DNA from 2 places in the Pantoea sp. PA1 genome. Region 2 is predicted to be linked to the other one. Evidence: predicted binding sites of a transcription regulator. Region 2 holds the regulator's gene; the other holds the start of a gene.

Region 1 (15,316 bases), 990 kb from region 2:
GGGACGTGCAAAATAGACATACTCGAACAGGCACGGATTGCTTTTCGGGTTTTCAGCACACTGACGGGTCGACAGCTGGCCCTCTTCAGTGACATAAACCGCTTCACCCGGCGCCACGTCACGGATGAACTCAAAGCCCAGCGTATCAAGCGCCACGCTCTCTGAGGCAACCATATATTCGGTACGGCCGTCAGCGATGACGCGCTTGCCGAGGACCAGCGGACGAATGCCGTTAGGATCGCGGAAGGCGACCATGCCGTGTCCGATGATCATCGCCACGACGGCGTAAGCGCCGCGCACCTGCTGATGCAGGGCTGCAACCGCAGAAAAAATGTTGTCGGCTTCCAGCGGATCGTTCTGGAAGCGATCCAGTTCCTGCGCAAAGATGTTCAGCAGGATTTCAGAATCTGACGTGGTGTTAACGTGACGGCGACCCTTTTCGAACAGGTGCTTACGCAGTTCATGGGCGTTAGTCAGATTACCGTTGTGCGCCAGAGTGATGCCATAGGGCGAGTTGACGTAGAAAGGCTGCGCTTCAGAGGCACTGGAGCTTCCCGCCGTAGGATAACGCGCGTGACCAATGCCCATGTTGCCCTGCAGACGCTGCATGTGACGTGCTTCGAAAACGTCGCTGACCAGGCCGTTTGCCTTTCGCAGGCGAAAACATTTCAGCGCATCGATAGTACAAATGCCTGCGGCATCCTGCCCGCGGTGCTGGAGCACCGTTAACGCGTCATAGATCGACTGGTTGACCGGCATGAAACCGGTGATTCCGACAATACCGCACATGTTGTCATTTCCTCATTAAGCCGCACTCCCGGTCACATCACCGGGGTAAAAAACTCGACGTGCTTTTCAGGTAATCAAAAAACCACCTGATGATATAACTGAACTCGGGAATGAGTTGAGACTGTTGCCAGTCCGGACTTTTGGAAAAGCCAGTGAATGTATCAAGGAAGAACAGCAAAGCGGCCACAATCAGCACACCACGCAACGCCCCGAAACAGACTCCCAACACCCGGTCGGTTCCCGACAGGCCGGTTTTTTCCACCAGCGTGCCGATAACGTAGTTCACTATGGCCCCGACTATCAGGGTTGCCACAAACAGCACACCGATGGCGATACCGTTACGAACCAGTTCGTCGTCAAAACCTGTAAACCAGACTGCAAGGTAGGCGTAGTAATGACTGGCGACAAAAAACGCGCATCCCCAGGTAACAAGAGATAAGGCTTCCCGGACAAACCCACGAATCAGGCTGACCAGAGCCGAAAAACCAACTACCGCAATAATGACGTAATCAATCCAGATCATGAACTCTTCCAGCGCCAGTGCAATTGCACCCCTGCATCCAGTTCGGGGCGCATTCTAACAGAAAAAGAAAACGTTTGCGTAGCGGTTTTCCTTTTCTGCATCCATAAAAAAGGCGATAAAAAAATTCGCTATCGCCCGGGTGATTCTCAGCCGTTCATGCCGTTGAAAATCGTCACTTTTTCCGTCACGCTGCGCTATAAATGAACGCGCCAGCCGGTAAAAGACGCTGCCTGTTACTGCTATCGGCAGCGCCAATCACCCGATTAGCGGGCGCTGTAGGGTTTCACTACACCGCCCAGTCCGGAGATGTTTTTCAGCTCGCCCACTGCGCTCTGCATTTTAGCTTTAGAGGCGTCCGGCCCGACATAAATACGGGTAATCTGCCCCTGCACCGGCGTTGACGGCACGGTAAAGGCGCGATAACCCGAGAGCCGAAGCTGTGCCACGATCTCGTTCACTTTGCTGGCGTTTTTCAGCGCTCCCAGCTGCACCACATACGCCTGTCCTGCCGGCGCGGTGGTTTCTGCCGCTTTCGGTGCCGTCTCTTCCTTCGGCTGCTCAACCGCTTTAGGCTGTTCAGCTGGCTTCGGCTTCGGCTGCTCTGTCACTTTCGGCTTCGGCTGTTCCACAGGCTTCGGCTTAGGCTGCTCGGTTACTCTGGCTTTCTGCTGCTCGGTGACCTTCGGCTTCGTGACCGTCTGCGCAGGCGCAGACTGATGAACCGGCGGCGGCGAGACCACAGCCGGATCGCTCTCCTCTTCCGGCTGGGTGCGACCCTGTTCCGCCGTCACGTTGGTTTTACCGCTGCCGTTACTGCTGCTCACCGCATTGCCCGCCCCTTCCGGCGGCTGCGACGGCAGCGACTGCGTGACCGGCGGCACCATTTCGCTGTCCTGCTGGTCGTCCGGTTTTGGCACCAGCGGAATCGCCGCGAACTCCTCTTTATAATGCTTTTTCTGACCATCCAGCAGCCCTGGCAGGACAATCACGCCAACGGCGACCAGAATAATCGTGCCGACTAAACGGTTCTGAAACTTACTTGCCACGTCCTTTCTCCGTTTCAATCGATTCCATGACCTGCGCCACGGTGTGGAATGACCCACAAACCAGCACAACGTCCTGCGGCGCGGCCTGCTGACGCGCCTGCTGCCAGGCGAGTTCAACCGAGCTGAACGCCTCGCCCTGCGGCAGGCTGCTCAGCAGCTGCTGCGCCGTGGCACCGCGCGGGCCATCGAGTGGCGCGCAGTACCAGGCATCCACCACCGGAGCCAGCGCCGCCAGCGTTCCGGCGATATCTTTATCATGCAGCATACCCACAACCGCGTGCACTTTGCCGCGTGCCGGCAGGGCGGCCAGTCGTGAAGCCAGATAGCCCGCCGCATGCGGGTTGTGCGCCACGTCCAGAATCACACGCGGGGATTCACTGATGGTCTGAAAACGTCCTGGCAGCATCGCCAGCGGCAGGCTGGCGCGAATCTGCGCCTCGCTGACCGCCAGCCCGGACATGCGCAGGGCCACCAGTGCCGTCGCCGCGTTGGGCAGCGGCACCTGCGGCAGGGGCAAATCGTTCAGTTCACCGGCCGCATCCCGCAGCGACCAGCTTTCCGCCTGCGCATGAAAGGACCATTCACGGTCGCGCTGCATCAGCTTAGCGCCCTTTTCCTGCGCCACCACGGCAATACTCTGCGGCATTTCCGGCTCACCCACCACCGCCGGTTTGCCTGCCCGGAACACACCCGCTTTTTCCCGCCCGATGCTTTCGCGATCCGGGCCAAGCCAGTCGGTATGATCCAGAGCAATGCTGGTGACGATGGCGACATCAGCATCAACGATATTGGTGGCATCCAGTCGTCCGCCGAGGCCCACCTCAAGGATCACCACATCCAGCTTCGCCTGGCGAAACAGATTGAGCGCGGAGAGCGTGCCAAATTCAAAATAGGTCAGTGAAATGTCTGCCCGTCCCGCTTCAATCTCGGCAAAGCTGGCGCAGTGCTGCGCTTCGCTCAGCTCCTCTCCCTGAACCCGGACGCGCTCGGTGTAGCGCACCAGATGGGGTGAGCTGTAGACGCCAACCCGGTAGCCTGCGGCCATCAGCAGGGTTTCCAGCGTGCGGCAGGTGGTGCCTTTGCCGTTGGTACCGGCGACGGTAAAAACAAAGGGGGCGGGTTTCAGCAGGTCGAGACGTTGTGCCACCTGGCGAATGCGATCCAGACCCAGTTCGATCGCCTGGGTATGCAGGTGCTCAAGATAATAAAGCCACGTGGCCAAAGGCGACGTGGCTTGAGGAAGGTGAAGATTGTCCATATGTCCCGTTTTGCTTATTGATACCCGGCAGACTGCTGCTGCGGTATACGGTGCATTGGTAAGAGGCGCGGTGGACGCGCCTCTCTATCTCCTGTCAGGCCTCGTTGCTTTCCGATTCAGTCGGCGCAGGGGCGGACTGTTCACCGTCATGCAGCGGTGCCGGCAGGTTCATCATTTTTGCCAGCAGGCTTGCCAGTTTGTAGCGCATTTCCGGACGGCGGATGATCATGTCGATCGCGCCCTTTTCAATCAGAAACTCACTGCGCTGGAAGCCTGGCGGCAGTTTTTCACGCACGGTCTGTTCGATAACGCGTGGGCCGGCAAAGCCGATCAGCGCTTTCGGTTCCGCCACGTTGAGGTCACCCAGCATGGCAAAACTGGCGGAAACGCCGCCCATGGTCGGGTCAGTCAGCACGGAAATGTAAGGCAGACCGCGCTCCTGCATTTTCGCCAGCGCCGCACTGGTCTTCGCCATCTGCATCAGCGACATCAGCGCTTCCTGCATACGCGCACCGCCACTGGCGGAGAAGCAGATCAGCGGACAGTTATCTTCTAACGCCTGCTCAACCGCACGGACAAAACGCGCGCCGACCACAGAGCCCATTGAACCGCCCATAAAGGCAAATTCAAAGGCGGCCGTAACAACCGGCATGCCGTGTAGCTGACCTTTCATCACGATCAATGCATCTTTTTCGCCGGTGTCTTTCTGGGCGGCGACCAGACGATCTTTGTACTTCTTGGAGTCGCGGAACTTGAGCAGATCTTTCGGCTCGAGTTCACTGCCAAGCTCAACCATGGTGCCCTGGTCGAGGAAACTGCCGAGACGCTCACGGGCGTGCATACGCATGTGATGGTCACACTTCGGGCAGACCTCGAGATTACGCTCCAGCTCGGCGCGGTAGAGAACCTGGCCACAGCTGTCACACTTGGTCCAGACCCCTTCCGGGATACTGGCTTTGCGCGCAGGCGTCGTGGTGCTTTTATTAAGAATTCGTTCAATCCAGCTCATTGATGACCTTTCTGTTTAAAACTGACCTGGTCCAGTCGTCTTGATACTGCTGAAAACCGCTTCAGCAGACGGTAAATGTCGCTCATTAAACCACAACCTGTTCAGACTGTGGATAAAAATCTGGTCTTACCCCTGAGCAAAGTCTCAGGGCAGCTTCTGCTGTTTAGCCTGACGGCGATGACGCCAGACTTCGATGACGCCCGGCAGGACGGAGACCAGGATAATGCCCACAATCAACAGCTTCAGGTTTTCCTGCACCACCGGCAGATCGCCAAACAGGTAGCCCGCATAGGAGAAGAGCAGGACCCATAACAGCGCACCGGTGACGTTGAACAGCGCGAAGTGGCGATAGGACATATGGCCCATACCGGCAACAAACGGCGCAAACGTGCGGACAATCGGCACAAAGCGCGCCAGGATGATGGTTTTTCCGCCGTGACGGGCATAAAACGCATGGGTTTTATCCAGATAGCTGCGGCGGAAAATCTTCGAGTCCGGGTTACTGAACAACCGTTCGCCAAACAGCCGGCCAATGGTGTAGTTCACCGCATCGCCCAGAATCGCGGCGGTCACTAACAGCGCCACCATCAGATGCACATTCAGATCGTTCCCCGGCAGGGCTGCCAGCGCGCCTGCGACAAACAGCAGGGAGTCGCCCGGCAGGAAGGGCGTCACCACCAGTCCGGTTTCGCAGAACAAAATCAGGAACAAAATCGCGTAAATCCAGACGCCGTACTGAGCAACCAGCTCGGCAAGGTGCACATCAATGTGCAGAATAAAATCAACCAGAAAATGGAGGAACTCCATAGCGTGCCCTTTAATGTCCTGAAAGTGAATTAATCCGCGAGGAACAGGGGTCCCATCGGCGGCTGTGGTAACGCAAAGTGGGATGGATAATCCACCGCCACCAGATACAACCCTTCTGCCCGGGCTGTAGCGGCCGCTAACGTCCGATCTTTCGCCGCCAGCAGCGTTGCCATCCATGACTCCGGCTTGTTGCCGCAGCCTATCTCCATCAGGCTGCCCACGATATTGCGCACCATGTGATGCACAAAGGCGTTGGCTTTGATATCCACAATCACGTAAGGGCCCTGACGCGTCACGTTGAGGTGAATCACGTTGCGCCACGGCGTACGCGACTGGCACTGCACCGCGCGGAATGAGGTGAAATCATTCTCGCCCAGCAGGCATTGCCCGGCGCGCTGCATCTTTTCCGCATCCAGAGGATGGTAAAAGTGCGTCACGCCCTGCGCCAGCACCGCCGGACGCAGACGCTGATTGTAGATCAGGTAGCGATAGCGGCGGGCGGTGGCGCTGAAGCGGGCATGGAAATCTTCCGGCACCGCTTTCACCCAGCGAACGGCTATGTCCGGTGGCAGATTGGCGTTGACGCCCAGCGTCCAGGCGCCGTCAGGCCGCTGCGCCGTGGTGTCGAAATGGACCACCTGCCCGGTGCCGTGCACGCCGGCATCTGTCCGGCCGGCACAAAAGATGCTGACCGGATGATCGGCGACTTTCGACAGCGCACGCTCAACCTTCTCCTGCACGCTGCGGACTTCATTCTGGCGCTGCCAGCCGTAGTAACGGCTGCCGTCATACTCAATGCCGAGCGCCAGTTTTTGCATCTGACCTTCGGACATGGTTACAGGTACTCCTGAACCAGTTTCTCTGCGGTTTTCACCGCCATAAGCGCGCCGCCGAAACGGATGTTGTCCGCCACGGACCAGAACTGCAGCAGCTCCGGGATGCCGTAGTCGTTGCGCACAGCGCCGATGCTGAGTTCGCCGTTGCCTGATGCATCCGTAACCGGCGTCGGCACCTCATCTTCTTCGCTGAGACGAATGTCAGACGCCAGCGCCAGTTCGGCACGTGCTTCCTCCGCCGAGAGCGGACGCAGGTTTTCAATGTGCACGATCTGCGCATTTCCGTAGAAGACCGGCGCCTGAACGCTGCTGACCGCAATTGGCAGGCCTTCGTCCTGCAGCACTTTACGCACCTGCTCAACCATCCGGCGCTCACTCTCAACGCTGCCTTCCGCATCCGCCTGTTGCGGCATCAGGTTAAACGCCAACTGACGACCAAAATGGTGATCGTCGGCCGGGATGCCATTCAGCAGGCGGGCACTTTCACCGGCCAGCGCATCGACCGCCACTTTGCCGTAGCTGGAGACCGAGATCAGATTGGTCACCTGCAGGCGGCTCAGTCCGGCCGCATCGACCAGCGGTTTAATCGCGGTCAGCAGCTGGCTGACCAGATTATCCGCCACGCTGATGATATTGCGATTACGGTAATCCGCCAGCACGTGCGGGTTCACATCCGGTACCACCAGCGGCACATCCGGCTCCAGCGCAAACAGCTCGCTGCTGTCGATGACCAGACACCCGGCGTTGGCCGCTTCCTCCGCAAAACGGGCTGAGGCGTCACGTCCCGCGACGAAAAAGGCCAGCTGCGCCTGCGACCAGTCGAACGTCTCTGCATTTTCGACCCGCAACGTGCGGCCCTCGAAACGTTTGTTTTCGCCCGCGCTATTTTCGCTGGCCAGCAAATACAATTCACCAACCGGGAACTGGCGTTCCGCCAGCAGTTCCAGTACAGCGTTCCCTACTGCGCCTGTCGCGCCCAGTAGCGCAATATTCCAGCCGTCAGACATGTTGGTTTACTCCAGACAATGACATAAAAACAGAAGGCGGTGATATTCACCGCCCAGGGATTCAGATTTATCCCCCTCCTTAACCCGGCACGCGGCAGCGCCGCCTGCGTTCACTGCGGCATCGCGCGCCGGTTACGCCGGAGAGTGGATTGCGTTAAAGCCCAGCTGATTCAGCATCTCAGCCGTGGTGGCGTCATTACACTTTACCTGCAGCGATGACCACTCACGGCGCTCCAGATATTGCTTACGCAGGCGATCAAATTCGCCGGGCTGCGCCGCCACTTTTCGCAGGGGGGCATCATCGCGGCGCACATCATACACCAGATGCGCCAGGCGTTTCAGCGTTGGCTGATCCAGCGGACCATTCAGGGTGATTTCACTGAATTCCGGCTCCGGCAGCAGGGTGCTGAGCGGCACCTGCTGCGGCTGACCGATAAAGTCACACCAGGCTTCGAACACCTGGGTCGTGCCGCGAGCCTTGCCTTCCAGCGTGTAGCCTGCAATGTGTGGCGTGGCGATGTCGACCCTGTCCAGCAGCGCCAGAGAGAGGTCCGGCTCCGGCTCCCAGACATCCAGCACCACGCTAAGGTCGTGCCGCATTTTCAGCACCTCCAGCAGCGCGACGTTGTCGACCACCGGGCCGCGACAGGCGTTAATCAGAATGGTGTTGGGCTTCAGCGCCATCAGCAGCGCGGCATCGGCCAGGTGCCAGCTCTTATAAGGCCCCTCTTTGAACAGCGGCGTGTGGAAAGTCAGGATATCGGCCTGCGCAATCACCGCCTCCAGCGACAGGAAATCCCCTTCGTCACCGCGATCGGCACGCGGCGGATCGCACAGCAGGGTTTTGATGCCCCAGGCTTCCAGGCGCTTCTGCAGCCGTCCACCGACGTTGCCGACACCCACGATGCCGACCGTACGATCGCGCAGCTGGAAACCATCACGTTCCGCCAGCAGCAGCAGCGCGGAGAAAACGTACTCCACTACCGCAATGGCGTTGCAGCCGGGCGCCGCAGAGAACGCAATGCCGGCCTGCTGCAGCCAGGCCTCGTCGATATGATCGGTGCCCGCCGTGGCGGTGCCGACAAATTTCACCGGCTTGCCCGCCAGCAGCGCCTCATTCACCTGCGTCACTGAGCGCACCATCAGCCCGCTGGCATCGGCCAGTTCATCCACCGGCAGCGGACGTCCCGGTACCGCGACCACGTCGCCGGTCCGGCTGAACAACTCACGGGCATAAGGCATATTTTCATCGACCAGAATTTTCACCACGGCTTTCCTGTCTGTTGCATGAGAGGCAATTATTCTGGCACAAAGCACCGCGTTAGCCTAACCGGGCGCGGTAGCGCTCCGGCGTAGTGCCCGCCTGCTGCTGAAACATCACAATCAGCGCCGAGGCGGAACTGTATCCCAGCTCATGGGCGATACTCTGCACGCTTTCGCCCTGCTCCAGCAGCACGATGGCGCGCAGAAAGCGCAGCCGCTGCCGCCATTCGCCAAACGTCATGTGAAGCTGCTGCTGGCAGCGCCGCGCCAGCGTCCGTTCGGTGGTAAAGACCCGCGCCGCCCAGCCTGCCAGGGTGGTGTTATCCCCCGGGCAGGCTTCAAGCGCATGGAGCACCGGCGCAAGAAATTTATCCTGAGAGGTGGGCAGATAACTCTCCTGCACCTCCGCCAGCAGCAGGCGATCGCGCAGTACCTCACACAGCCGCCACTGCGCTTCGGTTTCGGGCTGTTCAAGCTGTTGATCGGCAAAGGTATCCAGGATGGCGTGTGCAATGGCGTCGATTCGCATCAGGCAGGCCTGCTGCGGCAGACCAGCGCAAAGCGGGGCCGCCAGATTAAAGGTGCGGAACTGCGCCTGACGATGGTTATAACTGCTGTGCTGCTGTCCCGGCGGGATCCAGACCGGCATGTCAGCCGGAGTCAGCAGGCGTTCACCCTCTACCTGCATCTCCAGCACGTAACTCTTTACCAGAATCAGCTGGCCCCAGGCATGGGCATGCGGCAGATATTCCGTGCGGGCATTGGCCTGTTCATAGCGCATAAAGTAGCTCAGCTGCGAGACGTCGGCGGGCGGCTGGTAGGTCACTTTCAGGGTCATTCTGTCCGCTCTGTTAAAATTTTTGTCCGATATTAACTATCTGGATAAAACCGGACAAGCGTACACTGCGTCGCATTATGATTCAGGAGAGTCCGTATGTTTTTTCTCTATCCGCTCGGTGCGGTGATGATCTGGTCGATCAACGCGATCGTCAGCAAACTGTCGGCCAGCGCGATCGATCCGGCAGCCATCTCATTCTATCGCTGGCTGCTGGCGCTGCTGGTGCTGACGCCGTTTGTGCTGCCCGGTGTGTGGCGCGCCCGTCAGGCGATTAAGCCTCATCTCTGGCGGCTGGCGATACTCGGTCTGCTTGGCATGGTGCTCTATCAGAGCCTCGCCTATTACGCGGCGCACAGTGTCAGCGCCCTCTTTATGGGGATCATCGGCGCGCTGATCCCACTGCTTACCGTCCTGCTGAGCGTGGTGATCCTGCGTATTGCGCCAACATCCGGCATCCTGTTCGGCAGCATCCTCTCCTTTGGCGGTCTGGTGTGGCTGGTCAGTGAGGGCAACGTGATGCAGCTGCTGCATCACGGACTGGGTAAAGGGGAGCTGATGATGCTGGCGGCTTCCACCGCCTATGCCCTTTATGGCGTGCTGACTAAGCGCTGGGCGCTGCCGCTGCCCATCTGGCACAGCCTCTATGTGCAGATTCTGGCTGGTGTCCTGATGTTGCTGCCCGGCTTTCTGCTGGCACCTGATGTCTCGCTTGACCGGCATAACCTGCCGCTGGTGATGTTTTCTGGCCTGTTCGCCTCCCTTATCGCGCCATTTTTGTGGATCCACGGGGTACAGCGCCTCGGCGCGAGCACCACCAGCATCTTTATGAATCTGACGCCGCTGTTTACGGCACTTATCGCCGTGCTGTTTCTTCATGAGCAGCTGCACAGCTACCACTGGATCGGCGGGGGGCTGACGCTGGGCGGGGTGATCCTGGCGCAGCGACTGCGCACGCCCTTAACCCGGTGTAAATCGGTTAACCTGCGTGAGTTTTAAATAAGATGGTCACCCGCAGTCCGCCCAGGAGCGGACTGCGATCCAGGTGCATGGTTGCCCCATGCCAGGCACAGATATCCTGCACCAGTGCGAGACCGATACCGGCTCCCGGCTGGATACCGACATTGTCCAGCCGCTGAAATGGCTGTAACGCCTTCTGCTGCTCCGCCCCCTCAATGCCCGGCCCGCTATCCTCAATTTCAAGGCCCCCCACAATCACCCGCGCGGTGACAATGCCGTGACAGGGGGTATATTTAATCGCATTGTCCAGCAGGTTGGCGCACAGTTCGCCAATCAGCACGCCATCGCCCCTGACCAGACAGCTCTCTTCCCCTTCGAAGCCCAGATCGATCTGCCGGGTACGAGCCGCCATATAGCGGCTGAAACAGGCATCGCGCACGATAGCCGCTAAATCAACCCGCGCCATCGGTTTATCCTCGCCATGACGCGCTTTGATACGGGCTAACTGTAACAGTCGATCGGTCAGAATAATGGTCTCATCCAGTGTATGACGCATCCCGAGCAGACTCTCCTGCCAGGCTTCAGGACGCTCACTGCTGAGCGCGACGCTGACCTGCGTTTTGAGGATGGTCAGCGGTGTGCGCAGCTGATGTGCCGCGTCAGCACTGAAACGATCCTGGCGCGCCAGCAGTCCCCGCAGTCGGGCAAGATAGCGGTTAAAGGCGATGATAAGCGGTTGCAGTTCTGACCACGGCAAGGAGGGAAGAGGCGTTAATTCGCCACCGTCGCGCTGCAACACGATGCGCGACAGCCGCCGTAGCGGGCGCAAAACCCGACGCAGCATCAGGCTGGCCAGCAGCAGTGTCATCAGAACCAGTCCGCTCTGGCTGATCAGCGCAGTTTGCATTAACTGGCGGGCAAACTCCTGACGTGAGTTGATGGTTTCCGCCACCAGCACCAGCGCCATGCCATCCACTCCCGCTTCGCTCACCGGCTGCCATAATGCCGCAACGCGAATCCGATGCTGGTGATAGCGTCCATCATAAAAATGCACCAGTGCGGGATAAGCGTTCGACATTTTGCTGGTGATGGGTATGGGCGGCAGATCGTTATAGCCCGATAACGTTTTTCCCTGCGGTGAAATCACCTGATAAAAGAGCTGATCGTTCATGTTACGTTCGAAGCTGTCGAGCACAACCCACGGCACATCAACCTCCAGATGCTGTTCCCGCACCACCAGCCGCTCTGCCACCGTTCGTGCTGACGCCAGCAGCGAACGGTCATAAGCCTGATTAGCGGCCGACAGCCCGCTCTGATAGTGGGTATAGACTGAGAGCGCCCAGAGCAGTAAAAGTGGCAGGCCAAACCATGCCAGCAGCTCACCCCGCAACGAATGAATCAGCCGCATGAGAGCGTTTCCAGGCTGTAACCCAGCCCGCGCAGGGTCACGATCGCCACGTTGCTGCCTGCCAGCTTTTTACGCACCCGATGTACATAGAGCTCGATACTCTCCGGGCTGGCTTCATCTGACAGGGTAAAGGTCTGCTCGTACAGTGACTGACGCGAAACCGGCCTGCCCTGCCGCTGCATGAGTGTCGTCAGGATGCTTGCTTCCCGCGGCGTCAGCGCCAGGGGTCTGTCTGCCAGCAGAAAATAGCCTTCGCCATCCAGCACCAGCTGACCCAGTGACTGGTTTTGCGATGTGTGACTCTGACTGCGTCGCAGCAGCGCCCGTAACCGCGCTTCGAGTTCATCCATTTCAAAGGGTTTCGTCAGGTAGTCATCTGCCCCCAGGTTCAGACCCCGAACACGATCGTCCAGCGCACTGCGTGCAGTCAGTAGCAATACCGGCACACTTTGTCCGCGTCGCCGCAACCGTGCCAGCACCTCCAGTCCATCCATGCGTGGCAGTGAAATATCGAGCACGACCAGTGCATAGGCTTCACATTGCAAAGCATGGTCGGCCGCCGTTCCATCGGCGACCCGGTCGACGGCGAACCCTTTTTGTGTGAGGGCTTTTTCCAGCCAGCGTGCCAGCTCTTCCGTATCTTCAACCAGTAAGAGACGCATATCACATCCTGCTATTAAATCCGCGCACTGAAAGGTAAATGAAAGGTAACTGTTTTAACAATTCGGTAACGCTGATGTTTCAGCGGCAATCACACTCTGGAAGAATGAATGGAGCATAAGATGAAAAAAATCATCCATACCGCCCTTGCCACTACCCTGCTGTCGCTGATGGCAACACCCACCTTTGCCGCCGGGGAGCCCGGTCGCACCGAATGTATCGCGCCAGCTAAACCGGGTGGCGGGTTCGATCTCACCTGCAAGCTATTGCAGGTCTCTCTTCAGGAAACCGGACAAATTAAGACGCCGATGTGTGTCACCTACATGCCCGGCGGTGTCGGCGCGGTGGCCTACAACGCGATTATTGCCCAGCGGCCGGCTGAAGCGGGCACCGTTGTCGCCTTCTCTGGCGGCTCACTGCTGAACCTTTCACAGGGTAAGTTTGGTCGTTATACCGTGGACGACGTTAAGTGGCTGGCGGCGGTGGGTACCGATTACGGCATGGTGGCCGTTCGTGAGGATGCACCGTGGAAAACGTTAGGTGAGCTGATGACGGCGATGAAAGCCGATCCGACCAAAGTGGTGGTCGGTGCCGGTGCGTCAATAGGCAGTCAGGACTGGATGAAAACGGCGTTGCTGGCGCGCGAAGCGGGAATCGATCCACGCAAAATACGTTATGTCGCCTTTGAAGGCGGCGGTGAGCCGGTAACCGCCCTGCTCGGAAACCATATTCAGGTGGTCTCAGGTGATATGAGTGAGATGGTGCCGCATCTGCAGGGCGGCAAAATGCGGGTGCTGGCCGTGATGTCCGATCAGCGTCTGCCGGGTCAGCTGGCCGGGGTACCCACGGCAAAAGAGCAGGGTTTCAATATCGTCTGGCCGATTATTCGTGGCTTTTACCTCGGTCCAAAAGTCAGTGATGCGGATTATCAGTGGTGGGAACAGGCCTTTAAAAAAATGGCTGAGACGCCGGAGTTTAAAAAGCAGCGTGATCTGCGCGGACTGTTCGAATTTAACCTGACAGGCCAGGCACTCGACAGCTACGTGAAGAAGCAGGTGGCGGATTACCGTGAGCAGGCCAAATCCTTTGGTCTGGCCAAATAACGGGAGCAGATGATGAGCGATCGCATTTTTGCCAGCCTGTGGCTGGCGCTCTGCCTTGGCGGCATGGTGATGGCCTGGCAGATTCAGAGTGAATACAGCTACGAACCCGTGGGGCCGCGTCCATTCCCGATGGCGATCCTAGGCCTGATGGCCATCTGCGCCCTGCTGATGCTCTTTCGGAAACCGGACACCATTCAGTGGCCCGCAGCTGGCACGCTGAAACGGCTGGTAGCGCTGGCGCTGATGATGATGCTCTATGGCTGGCTGTTTGAGACGCTGGGCTTTGCCATCTGCACGACGCTGCTGACCTTTGGCATCGGCCTGCTGTTTGGGGCGCGCTGGTGGGCCGCCGCGCTGGCCGGGCTGGTGATGGGCACCTCGCTGTTTTACGCCTTTGACCGTCTGCTGGAAGTCACCCTTCCGGTCGGCAACTGGCTGAGTTAAGGAGAGCATCATGGATACCTGGTCCTTTTTAATGCAGGGCTTTGCCGTCGCCATGACGCCAGAGAATCTGCTGATCGCCCTGATCGGCTGCTTTATCGGCACCATTGTTGGCCTGCTGCCTGGCCTGGGGCCAATCAATGGCGTAGCCATTCTGATGCCGCTGGCTTTTGCGCTGCACCTGCCGGCCGAGTCGGCGCTGATTCTGCTGGCCACGGTTTATATCGGCTGTGAGTATGGCGGGCGCATCTCCTCCATTCTGCTCAACGTTCCGGGCGATGCCGGCGCAATCATGACCGCGCTGGATGGGTATCCGATGGCGCAGCAGGGCAAAGCGGGCGTCGCGCTCTCCATTTCGGCGGTCAGCTCGTTTGTTGGCTCTACGATTGCCATCGTCGGCATTATTCTCTTCGCCCCGCTGCTGGCCAGCTGGTCACTGGCGTTTGGACCGGCAGAGTACTTTGCCCTGATGGTGTTTGCCATCGCCTGCCTGGGCAGCATGATGAGCCACAATCCGCTGAAATCTTTTCTTTCGGCGCTCATTGGCCTGGGCATGGCCACGGTCGGGGTGGATGCCAATACCGGCGTCTATCGCTTCACGTTTGACAGCGTTCATCTCTCTGACGGCATTCAGTTTGTGGTTGTCGTCATTGGTCTGTTCTCGGTCAGTGAAATTTTGCTGATGCTCGAGTCGACCAGTAGCGGCCAGAAAGCGGTGCGGGCAAGCGGCCGCATGATGTTCAACATGAAAGAGGCGGCGATGGCCACAGGCGCCACGCTACGCTCCTCTTTTCTGGGGTTCTTTGTCGGCGTTCTGCCTGGCGCCGGAGCGACCATTGCCAGCGCTATCGCCTACATGACGGAGAAAAAAATCAGCGGCAGTGAACAGTTCGGGAAAGGGGATATTCGCGGTGTGGCCGCACCGGAAGCGGCAAATAATGCCTCAGCCTGTGGTTCCTTTATCCCGATGCTGACGCTGGGTATCCCCGGCTCCGGCACCACAGCGGTGATGGTCGGCGCTTTAACGCTCTATAACATCACGCCAGGTCCGGCGATGTTTGTTGAGCAGCCAGATATCGTCTGGGGTCTGATCGCGGCACTGCTGATTGGCAACGTTATGCTGCTGGTGATGAACATTCCGATGATCAATGTTTTCGCCCGGATGCTGAGCATTCCGCTCTGGTTCCTGGTGCCGGCCATTGCCGCCATCTCCGCGGTGGGCGTCTATGCCGTGCACAGCACCACCTTCGATTTGCTCCTGATGGTCGGCCTGGGAATCTTTGGTTATATTCTGCGCAAGATGGACTTTCCGATGTCGCCGCTGATTCTGGGCTTTGTGCTGGGTGAGATGCTGGAGCAGAACCTGCGTCG
Region 2 (15,316 bases):
TCCTATGCCCTCAGCGGTGACCTGATGAACCGTCACCTGTTCACTGGCGGCGTGGGCTGACCCACAGGCGATCAGCGCGAATAGCGCGACTGCTTTCATTTTCATGATGACTCCGTTTGCATACCAGGGTGTGCAATAAGTCTGGTCGCTGTTGCGCTATTCTGCTGAGAATTGACGCACTTTTACGCTCAGGGCACATCGTAGCCCAGCGCGGCCTTACGAATGCGGAACCACTGCTGACGTGACAGCGTCACGCTCAGCGCACCGGCCGCGTCGCTGACCCGCGCCGTTTTGCCCGACCCGATGATCGGCAGCGGACGCGACGGCAGCATCAGAATCCAGGCATAGACCACCTGATCCAGGCTGCTCGCCCCGATCTCCTGGCGCACATGCTCCAGTTCATCGCGCAGTGGCTGGAAGTGGGGATCGTTAAACAGGCGACCGCCCCCCAGACAGGACCAGGCCATCGGCCGGATACGCAGTTGCTGACACTGATCCAGCGATCCATCCAGCAGTCCGCTCTGCTGCACAGGGGAGATCTCCAGCTGGTTAGTGACCAGCGAGAACGGCAGGCGGGACTGCAGCAGGGAGAACTGGGCCGGGGTAAAGTTGGAGACGCCAAAGTGCAGTACCTTGCCGCTCTGGTGCAGAGCCATAAAGGCATCGGCGACCTGATCCGCGTCCATCAGCGGATCGGGACGATGGATCAGCAGCAGGTCGAGACGATCGGTGTGCAGGTGACGCAGCGAATTTTCTGCGCTCTGGACGATATGCTCTTTATCGGTGATGTAGTGACCGATCTGGTTTTCCGGGCGGGCGCGGGTAGCGATGCCGCATTTGGTCACAATCTGCAGCCGATCGCGCAGGCCAGGAGCCAGCTTCAGCGCCTCACCAAACGCCGCTTCACACTGATAGTCACCATAGATATCGGCGTGATCAACGGTGGTAATACCGAGGCTGAGGTGATGCTCAATAAATGCGAGCCGCTCCTGAGGCGACATGCCCCACTCCATCAGACGCCAGTACCCCATAACCAGCGGTGAAAAATCGGGCCCCTGCAGAGCAATGGCTTGCGGTTGTGACATGACGATCTCCCTGTTGCACGTTGGCTGACATTAGCGTGTCAGAGAGTATAACGGAAAGCGCCAGGCCGTCAGAATAACTCCGGCTGCTGCGGTGCGGGTGGCTCTTCGCCCTTTTGCTGGCGCAGCAGACGCTGACGCCGCATCTGGCACAGGCGAATCACCTCGCGCTTCTGGGCATCACTGAAGCGCAGCCAGTTAAACCGCTCATCGCGGCTGCGTAAACATCCCAGGCAGTAGCCGCGCGCATCGCTCTCGCAGATGCCGCGACAGGGGCTGGGAACCGGGAAAAACTCAAGCTGCTCGGCCACTACGTCTCCGGAGTCACAGAATAACCAGTCAGAGTAACAGCGTAGCCTGGTTGCACAGAAAATGAGCCTCAGCCGGTCACAATAATCGGGTTGTCGCGCGAATGGGTGAACACTCTGTGCCATCGTGTGGGCCGATCGTTGCAACCGACCGACTGGTCTACTACTCTCAGTGCCATGAATAAGACGCCACAACGCAACGAAACCCGCGAGCACCTGCTTCAGACAGGTGAGCAACTCTGTCTGCAACGCGGGTTCACCGGAATGGGCTTAAGCGAACTGCTGTCACAGGCGGCCGTACCGAAAGGCTCCTTCTACTATTACTTCCGTTCCAAGGAGGCGTTTGGCGTGGCGTTACTGGAACGCTATTTTGCACGCTTCCTGCAGGATGTGGAATTACAGCTCAGCCGGACGGATGGCACCCCGCGCGAACGCCTGCTCAACCACTTCCGTTTAGCGGTCGATCTGTTCGTTCAGCAGGGCCACATTGTGGGTTGCCTGGGCGTGAAAGTCTCTGCGGAAGTCTGCGATCTCTCTGAGCCGATGCGCGATGCCCTGCAGCAGGGTGCGGCGAAAATCACCGCGCTCTATGCGCGGACGCTGACTGAGGCGGTGCAGCAGGAGTCGCTGAACCTGCCGCAGCCGCCTGCACAGATGGCGGAGTTGCTGTCGCTGCTCTGGCTGGGTGCCAGCCTGCAGAGCAAAATTTCCCGCGAGGCGCAGCACCTGCGCCTCGCACTGAGTACCATCGAACAGTGGCTAGAACGCCACTGATTTTTAAAAAACGTGTTTGTAGACGACTGGTCTACTAATCAGGAGCTATTATGGCGAGTACCCAGCTGTTTCGTCCGCTGAAAGTTGGCGCAATTACCGTCCCAAACCGCGTCTTTATGGCACCGCTGACCCGTCTGCGCAGCATTGAGCCAGGCGATATCCCGACGCCGATGATGGCGGAATATTACCTTCAGCGCGCCAGCGCCGGTCTGATCATCACCGAAGCCACGCAGGTCTCTTTCCAGGCTAAAGGCTATGCCGGTGCGCCGGGTTTACATACGCAGCCGCAGATTGCGGCGTGGAAACGCATTAACGAAGGCGTCCATCAGGCGGGCGGCCACACCGCCGTGCAGCTGTGGCACACCGGTCGTATTTCCCACAACAGCGTTCAGCCGGAAGGTAAAGCCCCGGTCGCCCCGTCGGCGATTGCGGCGGGTACCCGAACCTCACTGCGTGCTGAAGATGGCAGCGTCTACCGCGAAGAGACCTCAGAGCCACGCGAACTGACGATTCCTGAGATCCAGCAGATCGTGGCCGATTTCGGTCAGGCGGCTGCGAATGCGCGTGAAGCGGATTTTGACCTGCTTGAGCTGCACTCGGCACACGGTTACCTGATTCATCAGTTCCTGGCCCCGGATTCCAACCAGCGTACCGACGAATATGGCGGCAGCATCGAAAAACGCGGTCGTTTCGCGCTGGAAGTGGTGGATGCGGTCATTGCAAACTGGTCAGCCGATCGTATCGGTATCCGCGTTTCGCCGATCGGCAGCTTCCAGAATCTGGATAACGGCCCGGATGAAGAAGAAGCGGCGCTGTGGTACATCGGCGAGCTGGCGAAACGCAACATCGCCTACCTGCACCTTTCAGAACCAGACTGGGCCGGCGGCAAGCCTTACACGGATGCCTTCCGTCAGAAAGTACGTGACCTGTTCCCGTGTGCGATTATCGGTGCCGGTGCCTACACGGTCGAGAAAGCGGACGATTTGATTGGTCGCGGTCTGATCGATGCCGTCGCGTTTGGTCGCGACTACATCGCGAACCCGGATCTGGTTGAGCGTCTGCAGCAGGATGCTCCTCTGAATCCTCAGCGTCCGGAAAGCTTCTATGGCGGCGGCGCGGAAGGCTACATCGACTACCCGACACTGTAAACCTGTCTGGCTGCCGTCCGGGACGATGACGGCGGCCATTATTCAATGGCGATTTTCATCGCTATACTTAGCGCCTGGGTCATCCGGCGATGGCGTTTTACTTCAAAGAGGATGTTATGCGTTTACTACATACCATGCTGCGCGTTGGCGATCTGCAACGTTCAATTGATTTCTACACCCGTGTGCTGGGCATGCGCGTGCTGCGTCAGAGCGAAAACACCGAATATAAATATACCCTGGCTTTTGTGGGCTACACCGACGAGAGCGAAGGCGCGGTTATCGAACTGACCTATAACTGGGGCGTGGACAAGTATGATCTCGGCAACGCCTATGGTCATATCGCGCTGGGCGTGGATGACGCGGCTGCCGCCTGCGAACGTATCCGTCAGAATGGCGGTAACGTGACGCGTGAAGCGGGCCCGGTGATGGGTGGCTCCACCATTATCGCTTTTGTTGAAGATCCGGACGGCTACAAAATCGAGCTGATCGAAAACAAAGATGCCGGTAAAGGCCTCGGCAACTGATCCTGCCGCCAGCCTGCCCTCCCGGGCGGGCTGAATCCCCTTCTCTGCGCTTCATCTGCTGCACCCGGCCCCGTTTTTTGCCATAATGCGCGCTGCCCTTTTCCTGCAACGAGATCCTGATGTCTGAATCGAATTCCCCTAATGCACTCAATCAACGTTTCCGTGGCTTCTATCCGGTGGTCATCGACGTGGAAACCGCCGGTTTCAACGCACAAACCGATGCGTTACTGGAAATTGCCGCTATCACGCTGAAAATGGATGAAGAGGGATGGATTCAGACAGACCAGACGCTGCATTTTAACGTCGAACCTTTTGTCGGCTCGCTGCTGCACCCTGAAGCGCTGGCCTTTACCGGTATCGATCCCGCTAATCCGCTGCGCGGTGCCGTCAGTGAATATGAAGCGCTGCACGCCATTTTTAAAATGGTGCGCAAGGGGATCAAGGACAGCGGCTGCAATCGCGCCATCATGGTGGCGCACAACGCCACGTTTGACCTGAACTTTATGTCTGCGGCGGCTGAACGTGCCAGCCTGAAACGCAACCCGTTCCACCCCTTTGCGACCTTTGACACGGCAGCCCTGAGTGGGCTGGTGCTGGGTCAGACCGTGCTGGCGAAGGCGTGTATCGCTGCGGGAATGGAGTTTGACAGCAGTCAGGCACACTCGGCGCTGTATGATACGCAGCAGACCGCAACGCTGTTCTGTGAGCTGGTGAATCGCTGGAAGCGGTTAGGTGGCTGGCCCCTGCCCTTTGCCGAAGGCGATGCAGACACCAGCGCCTCCGTCTGAGGAATGCCACAACGAAAAAGGCCGACATTGCGTCGGCCTTTTTTTATTCTGCTTCTTTAAATTTTTCTGCGGTCTCTTTAATCAGCGACTGCAGTTCACCACGCTGTAACATCTCAACGATGATGTCGCATCCACCGACCAGTTCACCGTCTACCCACAGCTGCGGGAAAGTTGGCCAGTTGGCGTACTTTGGCAGCTCTGCACGAATGTCCGGGTTCTGCAGAATATCCACGTAAGCAAAACGCTCACCGCAGGCTGACAGTGCCTGCACCGCCTGTGCAGAGAAGCCGCAGCTTGGCAGCTTCGGAGAACCTTTCATGTACAGCAGGATCGGGTTTTCTGCGATCTGGCGCTGAATTTTTTCTACAGTACTCATAATTGCCTTCCTTAATTCGTCACTTCGTGTTTGTTTATTGTAGCGACTTCGCAGCGTGACTGAAAACGAGATTTTGATCGCTGCCTGCTGAAATCGCCATCCTGGTTAAGTCATGACAGGCACAGCGTGAATTCCTGATTATTAACAGCCGGTAACAGATTAATAATTCGTAATAATTTCGTTGATATAAGACGCTGAAAATGTTCATTTTCAGCACAATCGCGTGGGTTGCAAAGATTAACAATAAAAGGCATTACAGTTTTTAAAAGAACTGGACTAGAATGGCTTCGGCGCTGATCCTGGATCAGATTAATCTCAACTTTGTCGCGGTGCGTAGTGGCCCTGACAACTTAACTACTTAATGGACTATGCGTTTAATCATTACGCTTTTTATGCTGGCCTTTGCGCAACTGTTCTTCAACATCGCCGCCGCGTCTCCGCACGCTCCGGTGAACGTCAGTACGCATAAAGCAGAGAAAAAGAGTGCGCGCGAGGATGAGCGCCGCAAACGTCGCGTGGTGAAAACCACGACAAAAAAAACCCGTCTCAGCCCGGTTCAGAAGCTCAAAACGAAAAAACAGAAAAAAGTTGAACTGACCGCTAAACAGACACCTGCCAAAAAAACCTCGCTTAAGACCGCCCGACTCAGCACCAAAGAGAAAAAACGCTACGGCCACCAGCGCCTGCTGAAAAACGCGGATGCCAGCGAGACCGGCACCATTAAAATGAGCAAATCTCACCGTCAGCGCTACCAGAAAGCGCGTGAAACAGCGATGACCAAGCTCATGGGCCAGCTGGGCAAACCTTATCAGTGGGGCGGCACCTCCCCCCACACCGGCTTCGACTGCAGCGGATTGGTCTGGTACGCCTATAAAGATCTGGTGAAGTTTAAAATTCCGCGCACCGCTAACGAGATGTATCACCTGCGTGACGCTGCCCCTATCAAACGTGAGTCACTGGAAAAAGGCGATCTGGTCTTCTTCCGCATTAATGGCCGCGGAACCGCGGATCACGTCGGGGTTTACCTGGGTGACGGCAAGTTTATTCAGTCACCGCGTACCGGCAAAGATATTCAGATCAGTGCGTTAGGGGAAGATTACTGGCAGCGTCACTACATAGGTGCGCGTCGTGTAATGACGCCGAAAACCATTCGCTGAGCTGATGCAGTGTCAGAAAAAAGCCGAGAGAAGTCCCGGCTTTTTTATCAGTGCAGTACAGCGGTAAAACTAAAGGCCACAATCATCAGCAGGCAGCCGACAGTGGTCATTAACGCCAGTTTAAGATCGGTACTCATGGGTTGCTCTTTAACCACGTAATCATTGTGGTTATTCTATTTTCCCACAGCCGTGGGTAAAAATCTCGTTTTATCCGTTCAGCCTTGTTAGAATCCCGCCCTTGTTGCGCAACGCGCGCAGCCCTGATTCCGTTTGCGCACTTTTTCAGGCATTTATTCTCCGTCGGCCGCCGGTTTAATGCGCCATAACACGGCATTTTTGCGGAAAATACCCTGAGCAGACGCAAACGTTTAACACTACGCTTATCATACAGTTAGATAAGTCCTGGAGTCCGATTTTCATGGCAACAATTAAAGATGTGGCAAAACGCGCTGGCGTCTCCACGACCACGGTTTCGCACGTCATCAATAAAACCCGCTTCGTGGCTGAAGAGACGCGCGATGCGGTCTGGCAGGCGATCAAGGAACTGCACTACTCGCCGAGCGCCGTGGCGCGCAGCCTGAAGGTGAATCACACCCGGACGCTGGGGCTGCTGGCCACCTCCAGCGAAGCGCCCTATTTCGCTGAGATTATCGAAGCGGTCGAGAATCACTGTTTTGACAAAGGCTATACGCTGATTCTGGGGAATGCGCATAACGATCTGCAAAAACAGCGCGCCTACCTCAGCATGATGGCGCAGAAGCGCGTCGATGGCCTGCTGGTCATGTGCTCTGAATACCCGGACGACCTGCTGCAGATGCTGGAAGAGAACCGCAATATCCCGATGGTGGTGATGGACTGGGGCGAGTCGCGTGCCGACTTCACCGATACGGTGCTGGATAACGCCTTCCAGGGTGGCTATCTGGCGGGACGCTATCTGATTGAGCGCGGCCACCGCGACATCGGCGCCATCCCCGGTCAGATGGAGCGCAACACCGGGGGCGGACGTCATGCCGGTTTCCTTAAGGCGCTGGAAGAGGCGGGCATTCAGCCGCGCGCCGAGTGGATTGTGCAGGGTGACTTTGAGCCGGAGTCGGGCTATCAGGCGATGCAGCAGATCCTGTCGCAGAAGCAGCGCCCGACGGCGGTGTTCTGCGGTGGCGACATCATGGCTATGGGGGCGATTTGCGCCGCTGACGAGATGGGTCTGCGCGTTCCGCAGGACATTTCGGTGATCGGTTATGACAATGTGCGCAACGCGCGCTATTTTGCGCCTGCACTGACCACCGTCCATCAGCCCAAGGCTCAGCTGGGTGAGAAGGCGCTGGATATGCTGCTTGATCGCATCACCAGCAAGCGCGAAGTGTCACAAACGATTGAAGTCCATCCCACGCTGATTGAACGCCGTTCAGTTGCGGATGGTCCGTTCCGCGACTATCGCCGTTAATCCTCGCTTAACCACTCCTGATTAAGCGTTTGCGCATCACCCAGATAGCTGAGTAACCAGCCTGTTGCCGGTGATGCGCGATCCTCTGCCCAGCTGACACAGCAGGGGCTGTCCGGAAACGCCTGCGGCAGCGTCAGTTCCACCAGCGCGCCGCTGTCGAGCAGTGGCCGGGCCAGATGGCCCGGCACCATCGCCACGCACAATCCCGCCTGCACACACTCCAGCCCGGTTTGCCATTCCGGCACCACCAGCCTGCGCTGATTGTCCAGCGTCCACGTCATGCGCCGCGGCAGCGCCCGTGACGTATCCTCCAGCACCAGCGACGGCCAGTGACGCAGCGTGTCATCATCAATCCGGGTCGCCTGCGTCAGAGGATGGTCGGGTGCCACCACGCAGCGCCAGTTGAGCTTCCCCATATCCCGGAACGCAAACCGTCCGCCAACCGGTATCGCCTGGGTCGCGCCAATCGCGACATCGACCCGGCCATCGGCCAGGGCATCCCAGACCCCGTTGAAGACCTCATAACTGATGTGCAGCTCCATGTCCGGAAAGTGGCGATAAAAATCGTTAACCAGCTGCCGGGTACGCTGCGGTTTGGCGATGCGATCAACGGCAATGCTTAGCTGTCCGCGCCAGCCGTTAGCCAGCTGCTGACACTGCTGCCGGGTTGCGAGCATTTTTTTGATGACGCTGCGCCCTTCCCTGACAAAATGCTCCCCCGCCGGGGTCAGTACCACTTCACGGTGCTGACGCTCAAACAGCGGCACCGCCAGCCAGGTTTCCAGCTGGCGAACCGTATAGCTGATGGCAGACGGCACCCGATGTAACTCCTGCGCGGCGGCGCTGAAACTGCCCCCGCGTGCAACCGCGTCAACCACTTCCAGTGCATACTCTGACCACATAATCTGCCTTCAAAAATTTTAACAGCAACCGGCAAATATTACCGTTTCACAGCCGCAAACGCACCTTTTACACTCTGCCGCGTTTACCCTGCAAAATGAGAATCTGATGTTGTCGAATATAGGATTTATGCCCTACCTCGCTCTGCTCAGCATGCTGGGCTTTTTAGCCACCGATATGTACCTGCCCGCCTTTGGCGCGATGCAGGAGACGTTCCGCACCTCGCCCGGCCTGATCAGCGCCAGCATGAGTCTGTTTCTGGCCGGCTTCGCCTGTGGTCAGCTCTTCTGGGGCCCGCTCTCCGATCGCATCGGCCGTAAACCCGTGCTGCTGGCCGGGCTGGCACTGTTCGCCGCTGGCTGTGCGGGTATGCTGTGGGTGAATGATATCTTTCTGATGCTGGCGCTGCGCTTCATTCAGGCGATAGGCGTCTGTGCTGCCGCCGTAAGCTGGCAGGCGCTGGTCATCGACCGCTATCCGGCGGCGCGCGCCAGCAAAGTGTTCGCCACGATCATGCCGCTGGTGGCCCTCTCACCGGCGCTGGCACCGCTGCTTGGGGCATGGCTGATCGGCCATTTCCACTGGCGTTCGATTTTCCTGGTGCTGACCCTGATTGCGGTGGCGCTGATTCTGGTCACGCTGCGTCTGCCCACGGTGAAACCCGCTCCGCAGGAGAAAGGGGCACAGCCGGGCTTCTTCACGCTGCTTAAATCCCGCGTCTACAGCGGTAACGTACTGATCTACTCCGCCTGCTCCGCCAGCTTTTTTGCCTGGCTGACCGGCTCACCCTTTATTCTGGCGGGCCTGGGCCTTTCCCCCGCCGACATTGGCCTGAGCTATCTGCCACAGACGCTCGCCTTTTTAATCGGTGGCTTCGGCTGTCGCGCCCTGCTCAACCGCTTTAACGGCGCACAGCTGCTGCCCTGGCTGCTGGGGGTCTACAGCCTGAGCATTCTGGCACTGTTTGCGGTCGCGCTTTCGGGTCAGGGAACGCTGCTCAGCCTCATGGTGCCGTTCTGCGGAATGGCGCTGGCTAACGGAGCGATCTATCCGATTGTGGTCTCCAGTGCGCTGATGCCCTTCCCGCACGCTACCGGCAAAGCCGCCGCGTTGCAGAATACGCTGCAGTTAGGCCTCTGCTTCCTCGCCAGCCTGGCGGTGTCGGCGGGATTAACTCAGGCACTGCTGACCACCACGCTGATTATGACAGTGACGATTCTGCTCGCCCTGATCGGGTACGTCATGCAACGCGCCGCAAGCGCACAAACTGTTGTTGCCACTGCGCAACCTGCCTGCCAGGATAATCATTAAGACGCTAACCTTTTAGTTAGCGCCCTAACAATAAGTCATTGAATATTGACCCGCGTGAGAATATACTCATCCGGGTCAACAAATCTGTAATAAATCAACAATATAATAACGTAATAATCTGATTGGCACGCTGTTGCCGGGACGGTATTCGCACGCGTTATTCCCTCTTACCGGCCCTGCTTCAGCCTGTTCCAGTCCTCTGTATCTTACAGATAATCGGTTTGCGGAATCCTCCGTGACGTTTCTCAATGCCTGACGAATTGGCTATTCTTTGTTCAGGTTCAGATTGGACAGGTGGTGGAAAAGCTATGAGTTCATCTTACGCAGAAGCAGTGACTCCTGAAGATAATCATTGGTATCGCATCGTTCACGAACTGCTGGAAAAAGCGGATATCGAAATAAATGGCTCACGTCCGTGGGACATCCGCATTCATCATCCCGGTTTTTTTAAGCGTGTTCTGCAGGAGGGATCGCTGGGGCTGGGCGAAAGCTATATGGAGGGATGGTGGGACTGCGACCGTCTGGATATGTTCTTCCACCAGGTGCTTAAACATAAACTGGATCAGCAGCTCCCGCACCATTTCAAAGATACCCTGCGCATCGCCGCCGCCCGCTTAACCAACCTGCAGTCCCGCAAGCGGGCCTGGATCGTGGGCAAAGAGCACTATGATCTCGGCAACGATCTCTTTTCACTGATGCTTGACCCTTACATGCAATACTCCTGTGGCTACTGGAAAGAGGCCACGACGCTGGCGTCGGCGCAGGAAGCCAAGCTGGATATGATTTGTCGTAAATTAGCGCTGGAACCCGGGATGTCGCTGCTGGATATCGGCTGCGGCTGGGGCGGACTGGCGGAATTTGCCGCACGTCATTATGGCGTCAGCGTGCATGGCGTGACCATCTCCGCCGAGCAGCAGAAGCTGGCGCAGCAGCGCTGTGAAGGGCTGGATGTGACGATTCTGCTGCAGGACTATCGCGATCTGAACGAGCAGTTTGACCGCGTGGTGTCGGTCGGTATGTTTGAGCATGTCGGGCCTAAAAACTACGCGACCTATTTCGACGTGGTCGATCGTAATCTTAAGCCTGACGGGATTTTCCTGCTTCACACCATCGGCGCGATTAAAACCGATATGCGCGTTGACCCCTGGATCGATAAGTATATTTTCCCCAATGGCTGCCTGCCTTCGGTGCGTCAGGTGGCCGATGCCAGCGAGCCCCATTTTATTCTGGAGGACTGGCACAACTTTGGCGCAGATTACGACAGGACGCTGATGGCATGGCATGAACGCTTTTTGCAGGCCTGGCCTCAGCTGGCTGAGAGTTATGGCGATCGCTTTAAGCGTATGTTCGCCTACTATCTCAACGCCTGTGCCGGTGCATTCCGCGCGCGTGATATTCAGCTGTGGCAGATCGTCTTCAGTCGTGGCGTAGAGGGGGGATTGCGCGTGGCGCGGTAGAGGGCCCGGTTGCGCCGCAAGGCCTGCCGAAGTCAGACCCGCGTTAGCCGCAACGGAGAAGCTAAAGGCGCAGGGAACAGGGTCAGAAGAGGAAAGCGTCACGCGCCAGGGAGGGCGCGTGTCGAGCGTGTCAGGGATGACGGCTTTTGCGTCTTTCCGATCTGATCCTGTTTCCTGCGCAGGTGCAATCTCACAGCGAATCGGGTCAGCGGTTCAACAGGCGCTGTCGCGCCTGATATTAACTCTCTGCGGCAGGTTGCCCGGTCAGCGCACTCATGGCTGCCGCAGCATCACGCTGGGCGAGCACGCGCTCCACGGTCTCGACGATGGCCTGAGTGTGTGGATCGATCTCAATATTGACCCGCTGTCCAAAGGTCTTCGCCCCCAGCGTGGTGCGTTCCAAGGTTTCCGGGATCAGATAGACGCAGAACTTCGTTCTGGTCACATCCCCGACCGTCAGGCTGATGCCGTCGATACCGACGAACCCTTTATGCAGAATATATTTCATCTGCGCCGGGTCCTGGATTTTAAACCAGACTTCGCGGTTATGTTCTGACTGGATAATTTTGCAGATCTCAGCCGTGGTCATAATGTGACCCGACATCAGATGCCCGCCGATTTCATCGCTGAATTTTGCTGCCCGCTCGATGTTGACCACGTCGCCCTCGCGCAAATCGCCGAGGTTCGTCACCCGCAGCGTCTCTTTGATCAGATCAAAGCTGACGCGATCGCCGTCGATTGCCGTCACGGTTAAGCAGCAGCCGTTATGCGCGACGGATGCGCCCAGCGCCAGACCCGGCAGGAGTTCTTCCGGTAGCCGGACAGTATGGGTACGAAACAGCTCTTTCTCTTCGATGGACACGATCTCCGCCATGCCCTGCACAATTCCGGTAAACATATTCTTTGCCTCTGAAAATCCGACGTTTGTGCCAGTTTACCACAGCTCAGGCCCGCTGTTAGATTTCAGCCCCTGCCACGGCGTTGAGTCAGTGCAAACCGCATTGTGTGACAAAGATTGGCGAATGGGGTTACGCCAGTTACACTAACTCACGAAATTCCCCGGGCTTTTTGCCCCTTTTCTTTCCTATAACTCGTCAGGTGTTAACGTGCAGAAGTATTTAACAGAAGCGCGTCAATTGCTGGCCCTTGCGATTCCGGTCATCCTTGCTCAGGTGGCCCAGACCGCAATGGGATTTGTGGATACCATTATGGCCGGCGCCGTCAGCGCCACGGATATGGCCGCCGTTGCTGTCGGCACCTCTGTCTGGCTTCCGGCCATCCTCTTTGGTCATGGTCTTCTGCTTGCATTGACGCCCACCGTTGCGCAACTCAACGGTTCAGGTCGCCGCGAACGCATCGGTGAACAGATTCGCCAGGCATACTGGCTCGCCTTTTTTGTCTCCCTGCTGATTATGGTGCTGCTGTGGCACGCGGGTTACCTCATCCGCGCAATGCACGATATCGATCCCCGGCTGGCCCTGAAGGCAGAAGGCTATCTGCATGCCCTGCTGTTCGGCGCACCCGGCTACCTCTTCTTCCAGGTGCTGCGCAACCAGTGTGAAGGATTGTCGAAAACCAAGCCGGGTATGGTGCTGGGCTTTCTCGGCCTGATGTTTAACATCCCGCTCAACTATATCTTTATTTATGGTCACTTCGGGATGCCGGCACTGGGCGGGGTGGGTTGTGGTGTGGCAACCGCGTCGGTCTACTGGGTAATGTTTATCTGCATGCGCTTCTGGGTGCGCCGGATGGGTTCGATGCGTGATATCCGCATGGAGAGCCGCTGGTCGCCGCCTTCGCGTGTCATTCTCACCCGCCTGATGGCGCTGGGATTACCGGTGGCGCTGGCGCTCTTTTTTGAGGTCACCCTGTTTGCCGTGGTGGCGCTGCTGGTGTCGCCGCTGGGCATCGTCAATGTCGCCGGCCACCAGATCGCGCTGAATTTCAGTTCACTGATGTTCGTGTTACCGCTGTCGCTGGGCGTCGCGACCACCATCCGCGTCGGCTACCGCCTGGGTCAGGGCTCCACCGAGCAGGCCCGGGTCGCCGCGTGGACGGCGCAGGGTGTCGGCATCAGCATGGCGGCGCTGACCGCGATTTTTACCGTGACGTTCCGTCACCAGATCGCCCTGCTCTACAACGACAATCCTGAGGTGGTGACGCTGGCCGCACAGCTGATGCTGCTGGCGGCGATTTATCAGTTCTCCGATTCGATTCAGGTGATCGGTAGCGGCATTCTGCGCGGCTATAAAGATACGCGATCCATTTTCTTCATCACCTTTATTGCCTACTGGCTGCTCGGTCTGCCTGCCGGGTATCTGCTGGCACTGACCGACTGGCTGGTGCCGCGTATGGGACCTGCGGGCTTCTGGTGCGGTTTCATTATCGGCCTCACCTCGGCAGCGGTGATGATGATCTGGCGCATCAGACGCTTACAGCGTTCACCGGCGGCCATTATCCTCGCCCGCGCGGCGCGATAATCCACAAAAGCGGGCCATTTATGGCCCGCAGCGCCGAAAAAAACGACGGTTAGCACAGTTGCTGCGCAGTCACAGTGAAAAAACGATTTTCCCCTTGCCAGCCTCACACGCTGCCGTTAATATTCGTCCCCGCTGTCGCCCTGACAGCATGTTGCGCTCTTAGCTCAGTTGGTTAGAGCACCACCTTGACATGGTGGGGGTCGATGGTTCGAGTCCATTAGAGCGCACCAAGTGCGTCCGTAGCTCAGTTGGTTAGAGCACCACCTTGACATGGTGGGGGTCGGTGGTTCGAGTCCACTCGGACGCACCAATATTCAGTATGCGCTCTTAGCTCAGTTGGTTAGAGCACCACCTTGACATGGTGGGGGTCGATGGTTCGAGTCCATTAGAGCGCACCACTTTCAGAATTCCTTCAGCTTGCGCAACTCCCTTTATATTGATCTGCATCGCGTCCCCCTTCTGCTTTTTGATTGGTTTTCGCATACTTAGCGTCTATACTGTCCCCCGTTGTTTACTTGAAAGGTTTCAGCGATCACGTGCTTACTGCGATAACTCAAATGATTTGCGCAACAACAGCGTGGTGGTTACCAATCGTAGCCGCACAACTTCCCTGCACGCCTGGCCTTCGTCACCTATTCTTATTCAGTACTGCCCTTTTCAGTTTCAGTCTCAAATCAGAAATTTCACTTCGATGCGCTGCCATCGGATTCCGCCCTTATTCATCCATCACAACTTACAGATAATCCGTCATGAAAAAGACTAAAATCGTTTGTACTATCGGCCCGAAAACCGAATCCGAAGAGATGCTGACTCAGCTGCTTGAAGCAGGCATGAATGTTATGCGTCTGAACTTTTCTCACGGCGACTACGCTGAGCACGGCCAGCGCATTACCAATATGCGCGCCGTGATGCAGAAAACCGGTCGTCAGGCCGCTATCCTGCTGGACACCAAAGGCCCTGAAATCCGCACCATGAAACTGGAAGGCGGTAACGACGCGGCGCTGAAAGCGGGTCAGACCTTTACCTTCACCACCGATCAGAGCGTGATCGGCAACAGCGAGCGCGTTGCTGTCACCTACCCGGGCTTCACGGCTGACCTGAAGATCGGCAACACCGTGCTGGTTGATGATGGCCTGATTGGGATGGAAGTGACCGAAGTCACCGAAAACACCGTAGTCTGTAAAGTACTGAACAACGGCGACCTGGGTGAGAACAAAGGCGTTAACCTGCCAGGCGTCTCAATCCAGCTGCCTGCGCTGGCTGAAAAAGACAAACGCGATCTGATTTTTGGCTGTGAGCAGGGTGTGGACTTTGTCGCGGCTTCGTTCATCCGTAAGCGTTCAGACGTGCTGGAGATTCGTGAGCACCTGAAACAGCACGGCGGTGAGCACATCCAGATCATCTCCAAAATCGAAAACCAGGAAGGCCTGAACAACTTCGACGAAATTCTCGAAGCGTCAGACGGCATCATGGTTGCGCGTGGCGACCTGGGTGTTGAGATCCCGGTTGAAGAGGTGATCTTCGCGCAGAAGATGATGATCAAGAAATGTAATAAAGCGCGCAAAGT

The links. The regulator PurR, encoded in region 2, represses purine synthesis genes. The targets are predictions, from matches to a motif close to CANGCAAACGTTTGCNTG.
Region 1: a site for PurR is predicted at 1,376-1,393, ahead of cvpA (colicin V production protein). Genes of this name have one in related genera too.

Annotation. Positions count from the first base shown of each region.
Region 1 is NZ_JBXGEE010000001.1:1,959,293-1,974,608, forward strand. It holds gene purF (amidophosphoribosyltransferase) at 1-789, opposite strand, end outside; gene cvpA (colicin V production protein) at 827-1,312, opposite strand; gene dedD (cell division protein DedD) at 1,576-2,358, opposite strand; gene folC (bifunctional tetrahydrofolate synthase/dihydrofolate synthase) at 2,348-3,616, opposite strand; gene accD (acetyl-CoA carboxylase, carboxyltransferase subunit beta) at 3,711-4,625, opposite strand; gene AC1V0D_RS09400 (DedA family protein) at 4,770-5,432, opposite strand; gene truA (tRNA pseudouridine(38-40) synthase TruA) at 5,462-6,265, opposite strand; gene AC1V0D_RS09410 (aspartate-semialdehyde dehydrogenase) at 6,268-7,275, opposite strand; gene pdxB (4-phosphoerythronate dehydrogenase PdxB) at 7,408-8,541, opposite strand; gene AC1V0D_RS09420 (helix-turn-helix domain-containing protein) at 8,597-9,376, opposite strand; gene AC1V0D_RS09425 (DMT family transporter) at 9,473-10,372, shown strand; gene AC1V0D_RS09430 (sensor histidine kinase) at 10,353-11,741, opposite strand; gene tctD (transcriptional regulator TctD) at 11,732-12,403, opposite strand; gene AC1V0D_RS09440 (Bug family tripartite tricarboxylate transporter substrate binding protein) at 12,524-13,504, shown strand; gene AC1V0D_RS09445 (tripartite tricarboxylate transporter TctB family protein) at 13,517-13,948, shown strand; gene AC1V0D_RS09450 (tripartite tricarboxylate transporter permease) at 13,959-15,316, shown strand, end outside.
Region 2 is NZ_JBXGEE010000001.1:969,377-984,692, reverse strand. It holds gene sodC (superoxide dismutase family protein) at 1-105, opposite strand, end outside; gene AC1V0D_RS04865 (aldo/keto reductase) at 189-1,085, opposite strand; gene AC1V0D_RS04860 (DUF1289 domain-containing protein) at 1,154-1,393, opposite strand; gene AC1V0D_RS04855 (TetR/AcrR family transcriptional regulator) at 1,568-2,164, shown strand; gene nemA (N-ethylmaleimide reductase) at 2,215-3,312, shown strand; gene gloA (lactoylglutathione lyase) at 3,429-3,836, shown strand; gene rnt (ribonuclease T) at 3,956-4,624, shown strand; gene AC1V0D_RS04835 (Grx4 family monothiol glutaredoxin) at 4,668-5,003, opposite strand; gene AC1V0D_RS04830 (C40 family peptidase) at 5,369-6,157, shown strand; gene cydH (cytochrome bd-I oxidase subunit CydH) at 6,205-6,294, opposite strand; gene purR (HTH-type transcriptional repressor PurR) at 6,576-7,601, shown strand; gene punR (DNA-binding transcriptional activator PunR) at 7,598-8,503, opposite strand; gene punC (purine nucleoside transporter PunC) at 8,610-9,812, shown strand; gene cfa (cyclopropane fatty acyl phospholipid synthase) at 10,121-11,269, shown strand; gene AC1V0D_RS04800 (riboflavin synthase) at 11,508-12,167, opposite strand; gene AC1V0D_RS04795 (MATE family efflux transporter) at 12,376-13,749, shown strand; tRNA gene AC1V0D_RS04790 (tRNA-Val) at 13,903-13,979, shown strand; tRNA gene AC1V0D_RS04785 (tRNA-Val) at 13,983-14,059, shown strand; tRNA gene AC1V0D_RS04780 (tRNA-Val) at 14,071-14,147, shown strand; gene pykF (pyruvate kinase PykF) at 14,499-15,316, shown strand, end outside.